Regions from separate parts of the Pseudarthrobacter adonitolis genome, predicted to be linked through region 1. Evidence: riboswitches for the same ligand, from Rfam matches in the RefSeq annotation. Region 1 holds a riboswitch; the other holds the start of a gene.

What was found. Region 1 has a riboswitch for cyclic di-AMP ahead of ACZYZ4_RS06545 (glycoside hydrolase family 16 protein). Riboswitches for the same ligand answer to the same signal wherever they lie in the genome.
Region 2: another riboswitch for cyclic di-AMP. It lies ahead of ACZYZ4_RS04090 (C40 family peptidase); the one in region 1 lies ahead of ACZYZ4_RS06545 (glycoside hydrolase family 16 protein).

What each region holds. Positions count from the first base shown of each region.
Region 1 covers NZ_JBVAYW010000004.1:104,655-110,568, reverse strand. The annotation lists gene ACZYZ4_RS06560 (LuxR C-terminal-related transcriptional regulator) at 1-1,970, shown strand, start outside; gene ACZYZ4_RS06555 (DegT/DnrJ/EryC1/StrS family aminotransferase) at 2,206-3,333, shown strand; partial or broken gene ACZYZ4_RS06550 (PglD-related sugar-binding protein) at 3,330-3,964, shown strand; cyclic di-AMP (ydaO/yuaA leader) riboswitch at 4,105-4,269, shown strand; gene ACZYZ4_RS06545 (glycoside hydrolase family 16 protein) at 4,273-5,352, shown strand.
Region 2 covers NZ_JBVAYW010000002.1:320,316-326,229, forward strand. The annotation lists gene ACZYZ4_RS04070 (DNA alkylation repair protein) at 1-552, opposite strand, end outside; gene ACZYZ4_RS04075 (TraR/DksA family transcriptional regulator) at 576-938, opposite strand; gene ACZYZ4_RS04080 (cupin domain-containing protein) at 1,078-1,458, shown strand; gene ACZYZ4_RS04085 (coiled-coil domain-containing protein) at 1,482-2,783, opposite strand; cyclic di-AMP (ydaO/yuaA leader) riboswitch at 2,998-3,166, shown strand; gene ACZYZ4_RS04090 (C40 family peptidase) at 3,170-4,000, shown strand; gene ACZYZ4_RS04095 (protein adenylyltransferase SelO) at 4,070-5,533, opposite strand; gene ACZYZ4_RS04100 (dienelactone hydrolase family protein) at 5,530-5,914, opposite strand, start outside.

The DNA.
Region 1 (5,914 bases):
CCGTGGGGGGACTCTCGCCTGTCGCGAGGCAGGTCCTTGACCTGCTTTCGCTGTCCTGCCGCAGCGATATCGCCACCTTGGAAAGAGCCTATGACCAGCTGTGGGGCGGGATCGACGAACTGCTGGCACAGGGCATGGTGGGCAGGTCCGGGCCGCATCTGAGGATCCAGGACCAGTTGCTCCGGGGCTACGTGTATGCGGCCATGACACCGGCAACGCGGACCGCCAGCCACTCTGCCATGGCGGCAGCGGCGGAGCCCGCGGATCCCTACGCCCACCGCTGGCACCTTAGCTTTACCGCTTTGGAACGGCAGACCCCGTTCGGGCTACTCCGCTTTGCCGTTGACCTAATCCGGAGCGGCGAAGTGCCCTTCGCCGTCGAATACGTTGAACGAGCCCTGACCATCAACCCGTGGGAAGCGGAGACGGCCGCGAGGCTCACCACCGTGGCCGAGCTGCTGCTGAACCGGGGTGAATTCGTCTACGCCAAGCGCTACCTGGACTGGGCGCAGCGCGTGACGCGGAACCCTGCCCTGATCCTTCGGCTGACCGGCCTCGCCTTCGAGATCCAGTTCATCCAGGGCGGCACCGTGCGCTCCAGCATGGTGCTCCGGCTGGTGAAGGAGTTCGGGCAGCACGATCCGGCCTTCGCTAACCGCCTGCTCGTGGCCGGCGCGCTCTATTATGCGGACCGCTGGGAGCTTGCGGATGCCACCAGCCTGCTGCGGTACGCGGAGGAGTTCAAGGACCACGCCTCACCGGACTGCCTGGCCCTGGCGGAGAGCGCCAGGCAACTCATCGAAGCGATCAGCGGGACACCGGAGGACATCGGCCGCAAGCCCGACGGCGGGCACGAAACGGTTGCCACCCTTCTGGTACAGGGCCGCGCGCTGAGCTATGCCGAACACCATCTGGCCGCCCAGGAGGCCTTTGCCCGGGTGCGGAACTTCCTGGAGGCAAACACCGTCAACTGGCGCGAAACCGCGCAGTTCCTCGCAGTGGACAATGAAATCCGTGCGGGGAACGTCCGGAAGGCGGTGAAACTGATCGAAGATCTCGAGCTCGCAGAACCGGAAACCAAATACCACCGTGGAATGCGGCACGTCTTCCGGGTCTGGCGGGCCAATGCGATCGGAAACGAGGAACTCGCCCGCGCCTACGCGACGGACGCCCAGCACTTCTCAGGGGCGGAAAGCCACCCTTCGATTACGGCGCAGCTGGCCGCGTGCCAGGGGCATTTTGCCCTCATGCGGGGAAACCTCGCCAAGGCCTTCGCGCAGCTGTCGCGGGCAGGGGAGATAGGCCAGGCTTTCAGCAACCCCACGCTGCTCCGCTCCGAGTCCGATCTGGTGGAAGTCCTGGTCCGGCTGGGCCGGCACCGGGAGGCCGCCCAGGCGCTGTGGCACCTGGAAAGCCATGCAGTTGGCCTGCGTTCGCCCTGGCTCATGATGGCTGTCGCCCGGAGCCGGGCGATGCTGGCCGATGGTGAGCAGTCGCTCCAGCTGTTCAGTGACGCCCTCGCCGGCACAAACCCCCAGGAATCACTGCTGGAACGTGCCAGGACACTGCTGTGCTACTCCGAACGTCTCGGCGCCTTCGGCCGCCTCCGGAGCGCCCGGGACGGTCTGCTTCGAGCAAAAGTGATGTTCGACGAAGCCGGGGCCCACGCGTGGGCCCAGCACGTCGACTCGCTGCTGCTCGACGAACGTGTGGAACCGGCAGGTGCCCCCGGCAACCCCGCGATCCTGATGCTTGCAGACCACGAACGTGTGCTGGTGCGCATGGTGGCCCGCGGGATGCGGAACAAGGAAATCGCGGCCACCCTGTATGTCTCTGTCCGGACCGTGGAAGTGCGCCTCACCGCGATTTACCGGAAACTCGGAGTGGAATCACGCGCCCAGCTGACAGCCCTCGCGACGGGCAAGGAAGCCGCCCAGGCCAAGGAACAATTCGTCCTTCCCGTCCTCTAGGACATCGGCTGGGGCACAGGGCGCTGCAGGTACCCGCAATTCCCGCAGTGTTCCCTGCCGGTGCCCACACGACCGCCTGCTTTCCGCGCCGGAACGGCATGCATCGGACTAATTTTGCAGTACGGAATGCACAGACCCCGGGAGCGAAACGTGGAAAGGATTCGGACATGAGAACGGTCGCCAGAAAGGCCGGTGCCAGGTGACTGCGGAAACCGTCCTGGCCCGCATCAACGTCATGGAACCGTGGCTCGGCGACGACGAAGCCCGCGCCGTGGCCGAGGTCCTCGCCTCCGGCATGCTAACGCAAGGGCCGAAAGTGAAGGCGTTCGAGGCGAGGTTCAGCGCCCTGAAGGAGGTGCGCCACGCCGTCGCGACCTCCAGCGGCACCACCGCGCTGCACCTGGCGCTGGTGGTGGCCGGCATCGGTCCCGGCGATGACGTGGTGGTTCCATCGCTGGCCTTCATCGCCACCGCGAATGCGGTGACGTATGTCGGGGCGCGGCCGGTGTTCTGCGACGTGGATCCGGCCACCGGCACCGTGACTGCGGCTGCGGTCCGGGCGGCACTGACCCTGGACACGCGGGCCGTGATCGTGGTGGACCAGGCTGGCGTGCCGGTTGACCTGGACCCCGTCCGCGAGCTGTGCGACCGTCACGAAATCACCGTTATCGAAGACGCCGGCTGCGCTGTTGGCTCGGAATACAAGGGCAGGCCCGTGGGCACGGGGGCGGACATTGCCGTGTGGTCGTTCCACGCGGATAATGTGCTGACCACGGGCGAGGGCGGCATGCTGACAACCCACCGGGCGGACTGGGCGGCACGGGCCCGGAGCCTCCGCGGCCACTCCCTGAACGTGCCGGCGGCGGACCGTCGCCGATACAGCACGGCCGCGCCAGAGGTGTATGTCGAGGTCGGATTCGACTACCAGATGACGGATCTGCAGGCCGCCGTCGGCATCGTGCAGCTGGGCCGGCTGGGCGAGATCGTGGCTCGCCGCCGGGAGATGGCCGCAAGCTATGAGGCAGGCCTTTCCGGCCTGGCCGGGCTCCGGTTCGTGGCCGACCCACCGTACGGAACCACCAACTTCCAGTCCTTCTGGCTCGAGGTGCTCCCGGACTTCGCGACCGACCGCGAAGGGCTCCTGGCCCGCCTGGCCGATGCCGGAATTTCGGCGCGCCGCGGCACCATGGCGGCACACCGGCAGCCTGCCTACCGGTGGCGCGATACTGGCAACGCAGGGCTCCAGAACACCGAACGGCTGACGGACCGGACCCTAGTTCTCCCGATTTTCCACGGCCTGGACAACGTGGGCCTGAACCGGGTCATGAACAGCGTACGGGCGGCCGCCGGGGTACGCCGGTGAGCGAACTGGTGCTGGTCGCAGCAAGCGGGCTGGCCCGGGAGGTCCTGACCATGGTCCGCGCCAGCGGGCAGTACGACGTCGTCGGGCTGCTCGACGACGACAAGGAAATGACCGGCGTCACCGTGGACGGAGCGCCGGTGCTGGGGACCATTGACGACGCCTCCAAGTTCACGCACGCACTGGTGCTGGTATGCCTGGACTCGGGAAAATCCCGGGAAGCCGTGGTGGAACGGCTAGCGGCCCAGGGCGTGCGCGATGCCGGTACGCCACGGCGATCGACCCCACCGTGGAGTGCCCCGAGGGCTGCCGGATCGGCCGGGCCAGCATCCTGCTGCGGAATGTGACGCTGACGGCTTCGGTCACGCTTGCGGCGCATGTTGCGGCCATGCCGTCCGTGACTTTCACGCACGACGACGACGTGGCGGACTTCGCGACGTTCGCCGCCGGTGTGTCGCTGGGCGGCGGAGTCCGGATCGGCCGGGCGGCCTACCTGCGATTGAACTGCAGCGTCCGGGAACGGACCTCCGTGGGGGCCTACGCCACGGTGGGTATGGGGGCGGCCGTTTTGAGCAACGTGCCCGACGGCGAAACGTGGGTCGGCGTCCCGGCGCACCCTATCGATCAGGGTTAAACGAAGGGCAACCGAGGCCGGGCGCAAGGGGCCGCTCCGACGGCGTGACTTTCGTTACCTGATTGTGATTAATCAGGTCCGGTCATGTACGGTCGATCAAGTGGGCCGACCTTCCAGGCCCAAATCCGGGCAGACGCCAAGCTCTGCCGCTGCCCGGAGTCCACGACATCATTAGGCAGAGGCGGGGGACCCAGAGTGTCCGGGCCACGGCTTTAAAGCCGGCCCTTGGGGTGAAGCCGCATTGCGCGGCCGGATGGCCTCATCCGAATCCGACAGCTAACTCCGCAGGCGTTGAGAGGTAATCACCCATGCCTGCACCCCATGATCAGCCGCGCCCTGACGCGCGCCCCTATTCCAAAGAAGCCGCGGCGCCCACCCAGCGACGGTCTGTGCTGAAGAAGTCCGCGGGCCGTGCCAAGACCCAGCGCAACATGTCGCTGACGGCGGCCGCACTCGTCGCCCTCCTGGGAGTCGTTTCCCTCGGCCAGGTCTCCGACCAAGGGCCCCAAAGCGCCGAGTTGAGCCGCGTCGCGGACACGTCCAATCGTGCCCAGGCCCCGGGACAGGTCAAGCGCAACACCAACCCTGTTCCGGCCCCACTGCCGGCCACGGACCCCACCACCGCGCCGGCGCCGGTGCCGGCGCCTGCACCTGCTCCCGCCCCGGCATCGACGACACCTGCGCCGGCACCCGCGCCCGCGCCCGCCGTGGCACCGCTTGCAACAACCGGCGCTATGCCGGTTGGTGTGCCCGGGGCGTGGACCATGGCTTTCGCCGACGAATTCAACGGCACGGCCCTTGACACGGGCAAATGGTCCAACTGCTGGTTCTCTCCCACCTGCGGCACGATGAACAACGTTAAGACGGACCCCAATAATGTTGCCGTCTCCAATGGCACCCTTGCCCTCACGCTCAGCTCATCGACCTCTGGCGCGTTGATTTCTACAAATCCCAGAGGTGGTGCAACAACGGGCTACCAGTTCACTACCGGCTACGTCGAAGCACGAATCAAGTTCTCGGGGAACGGCACGAACATCTACAACTGGCCTGCATGGTGGACTACCGGACAGTCCTGGCCTACGAATAACGAGATTGACATTGCGGAGCCCAAGGGACCCATGACGTCTAACTACATGAACGGGGCCGGGCAGTGGCAGACGTTCCAGCCGGGAGGCTCGTGGGATAACGAATGGCACGTATTCGGCATGCAGCGAAAAGCGTCGACCACGGACATCTACATGGACGGCGTACTAGTCAAGACGTTTGTCAGCGATAATCCGGCGACCCATCCGCATTACCTCGTTCTGAATACCGGTTCCGGCCGTGGTCCAGCGGCGTACGGAGCAGCTTCACAGATGACTGTCGACTACGTGCGGGCTTGGCAGTAACCTCTCCTAAGACAGCGGACGACGGCGGGACCTCCACCGTCGTCCGCTTTCTTTAACGTTGTGTAAACCCGCAGTTGTCGGCGCCGGAACGGCGAAACGCTGGGCCGCTCCCGTAAACTCTTGTAATGAGGCTTCTGTACGTCACAGAAAGCGTGCCCAACAGGGACCCCATGCTGGGGGATGGCAGTTCCATGATTCCGTTCGAAGTGTTGCGGAATCTTCCCCGGGATGTGGCAGTGACGCTCCTCACCTTCGCCGGGCCGGTCGAATTGCCGGCCGAAATCCGCACGCGCTGCGACGAAGTGCATGTCTTACCTACCCGGCAACGCTCAGCATCTCTGGTCAGGTCCCTTTTTAGCAACCACGACGTCGGCGCTCAGGAACGGGCTACGAGGCCGGCGTTCCAACGGGCAGAGCAGCTATCGGGCGAGTGTGACGCGGTTTTGGTACATGGGCCTCACGTTCTTTTCCTTGCCTCCCACCTTAAGGGACCTCTGGTCCTCCAAACGGTGGATCCATGGTCGAAAAGGGTTGGCGCGGAGAGTGTGCTGGCCTCCGGATG
Region 2 (5,914 bases), on a different contig from region 1:
TCCCTGGTCACGGTCCCCCGAAAGGCGCTGCAGGTCAGTTCCCTGAGTCGCGATGAGCTGAGCGGCATGGCGGAGCGCGTCGACGGGGTCCTGGTGCCAGCGGGTGATGACGGCGTCGGCCCGCTGGCGCTCGCTGCCATCCAGGCCCTTCAGCAGCGGAACCACAACGTCGGCAACCAGGGGGTCCACCAGCTCACAGGTCTCTGCGGACCTGATGAAGCCCTCCAACCTGGTCAGGTCAGAGTGGCGGAGGAGCGCCACCTGGGACTGCAGCAGCACAACGGCGGCGAGCCGGCGCTCATAGATCGGCCGCCTGCCGGGACTCGGCCGGCCCCAGAGGAGCGATGCCAACGAGGTCACCTCATCGTGGTCAAACTCCTTGAACTTCCTGCCGGCGTCGCGGACAGTGCCGCGTACGGCTCCGACGGACGACCCATAGGATCCAAGTGCCCCGCCCACCCGGGACTCCACGTCTTCCGCCCGGTACCAGGTTCCCTCGTCCTGCAGGGTGGCGTCGATGAAGCCGGCGGCCTCCTGCACCCTTTCGTTCACCGTGTTTTGGTTCAAGGCGCCCGCTACCGTCCCTGCCGGCCGGCAGCGGCGTGGACTATGCAGAACGGCGTCGACGGGCGGGCTTCGAGCCGTCCGTCCGCGATGGGGTCCCCGCACAGGGCGCACGTACCGTAGGTGCCCGCAGCAATCCGCGCCAAGGCCGCGTCCACCTGTTCGAGGCCCCAGCTGCTCTGCTTCAGGAGCGCCGATGCCTGCGATAGCTCGAACGCAATAGTGGAGCCCTCGGGGTCGTGCTCGTCATCCACGTTGGAATCCTGGCGTGCGCCATTGGCTGAGGAGATGTCCGCACGGAGGGCTGGAAGAAGCGCGAGTTTCCGCGCGCGCTCGTCCTCCAGCATGACCCGGAACCGTTCAAAATCGGGCATGGGAATAGCCTAGTGGTTTGGGTCTCGACAAGCGCGGCCGGTTGGAGGATGCTGGCAATCGTAAGCGCCTCAGATGCCGTCTGGCAGCCAGGGACAGACAGCTGATGGACACAAACTCCACAGAGAAAGTCTGCGTGTCATGCCTACAAACATCGTCACCGAGCTGGCAGTCAAGTCCCACAACACGCCGGATGAGAAGCGCCGCCCGGACAAAACCGAAGTGGACCTCGTCAACCTGGGCGACTACACGGTTGGCCGGTTCACGTTCAATCCAGGCTGGCGCTGGTCGGACTGCATCAAGCCGGTGGTCCAGACCGAGTCCTGCCAGAACAACCACGTCGGTTACTGCGTTTCCGGGGCCCTCAACGTCGAGACCACCGATGGCAATCGGATCAACATCAGCGCCGGCGACTCCTACACCATTCCGCCAGGGCATGACGCCTGGGTGGACGGCGATCAGGCCTTCGTCGGAATTGAATTCCTCAGCGCCGCGGAATTCGCCAAAGCCCCGGGAACGTGACCCGACTGCCGTCCCAGAGCAGGTCAGTACCAGTTCTTGGCCACGGAATGGTTCCACGCGCCGCAGGGTGACCCGTAGCGGTCCGCGATGTACGACAGTCCCCAATTGACCTGAGTCCGGTAGCTGGTGAGCCAGTCACTCCCGGCGCTGCCGTACTTACTGGCCGGCAGCGCCTGAGCGATCCCGTATGCGCCCGAGTAGGGGTTGGTGGCAGTGGTCAGCCAGTTGGATTCCTTGGTCCACAGCGACGCCAGGCACTGGAACTGGTCCTGGCCCCAGCCGTAGGCTCCCAGCTGGCCGGCCGCGTAGTTTTTTGCGCCAGCGGGGTCGTTCACAGCGCCGCCCGGCACAGAAGGCACGACGACGACGGGCGGCGGTGGCGGCGTCGGGCTGGGGACGGGAGCGGGGGCGGGCACTCCCGGTACAGCCGGTGGGGCCGGCGCCGGGTTCACAGGTTTCTGCGCGGCAGCGAGGGCAGCCGCCTTGGCTGCCGCCTCCGCCAGTTGGCGTGCCTGTTCCTGGGCTGCGGCCCGTTTGGCGGCCTGCGCCGTTTCGTACGCGGCCAAGGCTGCCTGGCCCTGCCGGAACTCCCCCTCCACCGCAGCGGTGGTGCCCTTGAGGGAGGCCAACTGCGCGGTCAGTTCCTGGCCGTGCTCCTCCTGCTCCGCGATCTGCCGGGACATCGCCTGCTGGGCGGACTGGGCGGCGTCGAGCTTGGTCCTGGCCTCCCCGGCCAGGCGCTCACGTTCGGCCCTGGCTGTCTGCTCCTGCTCAGCCAGGGCGCGGGAAATGCGTTCAGCGGCTGCGGATTTGTGCACTAGGGCAGCAGTCTTGTCGCTGACGATCTGGACGATGTTCAGGCCTTGGATGCTGTTGGTCTGCACAGCGTCGAGGGCAACGAAGAAACCCATATTGGTGCCACCAGTCTTGTACGACTGGGCTGCCAGGGCACCGATTTCCTTTTTGTACTGTCCCAGTTCGGCCGTGGCGCGTGCAGTCTGGGCGGTCAGGGCGTCCACGGTAGACGTGGCGGCCTGAAGCGCCACTTCGGCCAGGGCGTACTCGGCGGCGGACGTCACGGCCGCATTGCCCAGCGCCTCTGCTCCGGTCTGGAGCCCGCCCAGCAGCCCGGTGATCCTGGCGACCTCTGCCGCTTTGCCGGCTTCGCTTTGCTTGGCGTTCTGCACGTCCTGCCAGGAGGGATAGCCACCCGGCGGCGCGTCGTCGGCGGCATGTGAGGGAAGCAGCGCAACCGACCCGGCCAGGGCAACGGCCAGCATTCCGGCGAGGGCGGGCAGCCGCATTTTTTGAACAAACCGGGACATAGTTGGTGAGCTTACCGGGCATATACGGATTACAGGGCCTGACCTGCAACATCGTTACCGAGGAGTAGCGCATCCGTGCTGAAAGACGGGTGGATTCCAGGCCTACATTCCGTTATCGGAATGTGACATTGCCGCCGAATAGAAGTTATGGTCATGCGGTGGCCTGGCTCAAGCCGGGACATTCCCGCCAGTATGCCGAGCCCTGCCGCTGACCGGGATCCAGTCGCTTTCCAACTGGCAGGGACGGGGGAACCACGTTTCCACGGCTTTTCGAAGCCTTGGGGTTAAGTCAGTATCGCTCCGTCCTGTGCGGAATCGATGCCGGCCGGGTATCTCCGACCCGAACCCGACAGCTCACCCCGCAGGCATGGGAGAGGCGATCAACCGTGTCCAATATTTCAACTGCCGCACGCCACCGTGCGGTTCCTGCCAGCTCTACCGTCCTCGTTGGCCTGTCTTCAACGGCCAAAGCCCACGCCCTGACGTTCGGCCGGCCGGCCCTGGTGGCTGTTGCCGCCTCCGGCCTGCTGTTCAGCATCGGCGCCCCGGCGCAGGCCGGCGTCCACGGCCCCGACAATTCCGGGACTGTCAACGTTCAGGGCCAGGTCAGCGCACCTGCCCCGGCCGCAGTTGCCCCGGCACCCGCCGCGGCCAACGTTCACACTGTCGTTTCAGGCGACACACTGGGCGCAATTTCCACCAAGTACGGCGTCGCACTCAACGACGTGCTGGCTGTCAACGGCCTGACGATGACCACCATCATCTACCCCGGCGACCAGATCCAGATCCCCGGTGCCGGCTACACAGCACCGGCCCCGGCGGCGAAGGCCGCCGCGGCCCCGGCCGCCCCAACCAACACCGGCATCCAGCTGGCCTCAACGTCCGCACCGGCGGCACAGGCGCCGGCCGGCTCACTCGGCGCGGCCATCCTGGCTTCCGCCAATTCCCAGCTCGGCCTCCAGCAGGACTGCACTGCCATGGTGGAGAAAGCGCTGCGCTCGGTCGGTAAGAGCGTGGGAGACCTGGCGCCGGGCCAGTTCTACCAGTACGGCACGGTGGTGGGCACGCCTGCCGCCGGTGACCTGGTCATCACGGCCGGCCATGTGGGCGTCTACGCCGGCAACGGCCAGGTTGTCAGTGGCGGGGTGGACGGTTACAAGACCGAAGTCCACTCCATCAGCTGGCTCTCCGGAGCGTCCTTCGTCCGCGTAGCGTGATCCGGCCGTGCACGACGGCGGCGGGTGGCACCCAGCTGCGCGCCGCCGTCGTCCACCCCTTGTGTTCACTCAGGTCCCGCAGAAGGTCCGGTAGCTCCCGAAGGTTTCAGGGGCGGGGCCTGCGTAGCGTTCCAGGCCGGGCCGCGGCGTGTACGGATCCGCAAGGACGTTCACCAAGAGGTTGAAGGGGTCCAGGTCGCCTGCAACAGCAGCGTCAAGGGCCTCCTCCACCAGATGGTTCCTGGGGATGTAGACGGGGTTGACCCGGTCCATCAGGTCCGCATCCGGCACCAGGTCCAGCCACGGTTCGGCCCAGGCGTCGAAGGCTCCCGGGTCCGCGAACATGGCCCGGGCAGTTTCCGGGGTACCGCGGGCCGCCGAACCAAGGCTCCGGAAGAAGGACGTGTAATCCACCTGACCTTCCTGAAGCAGGCCCAGCACGCCGTCCACCAGAGGCGACGCGACGTCGTCGTGCGTGTCCGCGCGCAGCCCAAGCTTGGATTTCATGCCGGCTGACCAGGCCGCGCTGTACAGCGTGCGGAAGGCGCCGAGGGACTCTACGGCGAGCGCAACGGCCTGATCCTGCTCTTCATGGAACAGGGGCAGGAGTGCTTCGGCAAGCCGGGTGAGGTTCCATTCGGCAATGAGCGGCTGGTTGCCGTAGGCGTACCGTCCGCCCTCGTCGATGGAGCTGTAGACGGCGGCCGGGTTATACGCGTCCATAAACGCACACGGTCCGTAGTCGATGGTCTCGCCTGAGATGGTCATGTTGTCGGTGTTCATCACGCCGTGGACGAATCCCACCAGCATCCATTGCGCCACCAGGGACGCCTGGGCGGCTATGACCGCATCGAAGAACGCAAGATAGGAATTTTCGGCCTGCGCCGCGTCCGGGTGATGGCGGCTGATGGCATGATCGGCCAGGCGGCGGAGGAGGTCTGTGTCGCCGTTGACGCGGGCGAACTGGAAGCTGCCGACACGCAGGTGGCTGCTCGCCACCCGGGTGAGCACAGCCCCGGGCAGCATGGTTTCGCGGCGGACGGGCCGGCCCGTGGCCACCACGGCAAGGGACCTCGTGGTGGGGATGCCCATCGCGTGCATGGCTTCACTGACGACGTATTCACGCAGCATGGGACCGACGACGGCGAGTCCGTCACCAGCGCGGGCGAACGGCGTCCGGCCGGAGCCCTTGAGATGGATGTCGCGAAGCTGCCCGTGGATGTCAGTGACCTCACCGAGCAGGAGCGCACGGCCGTCGCCGAGTACGGGTGAGTATCCGCCGAACTGGTGGCCGGCATACGCCTGGGCCACCGGTGTGGCCCCTTCAGGAATCTGGTTGCCGATGAGCAACCGAGTCCCCTCGGGCGTCCGCAGCGAGGACGGGACCAGGCCCAGCTCGCTGGCCAACGGCTCGTTCAGGACGAGCAGCTGCGGGTCTGGCGCTTCCTCTGCCTGCCAGGGAACCGCCAACTCCTCGAGTTCGCGGGCGAAACGCCCGTCGAAGGTGAGCGTTAGTGGGATAGCGGTGCTCATGCTTCAAGACTACTCGCGGCAGGATCGCCCATACGGCGACAGGTCGGATGTGCTGTCTCAGAACACTGTCCGTACCAGGCGAGGGTGTCGTTCCAGGCGGCCGTGGCCTGGGTTTCCTTGTAGCGCTCGCCGGTGTCGTTGTGGAAGGCATGGTCCACGCCGGGGTAAACGGTGAGCTGATGCGTCACCGTGGTGGCGTCCAAGGCATCGCGGAGGGCTGGCATGGCACCGGTGATCCGCTGGTCACGTTCTGCATATACTCCAAACGCCACCGCCTTGAAGCGGCGGGCAACGTTCTGGATGTGCGGGGTCAGACCACGGTTCTCGTGGCACACCAGCACCGCCGGGCCGGCTGCACCGGATTCGGACCGGGCGAGGCAA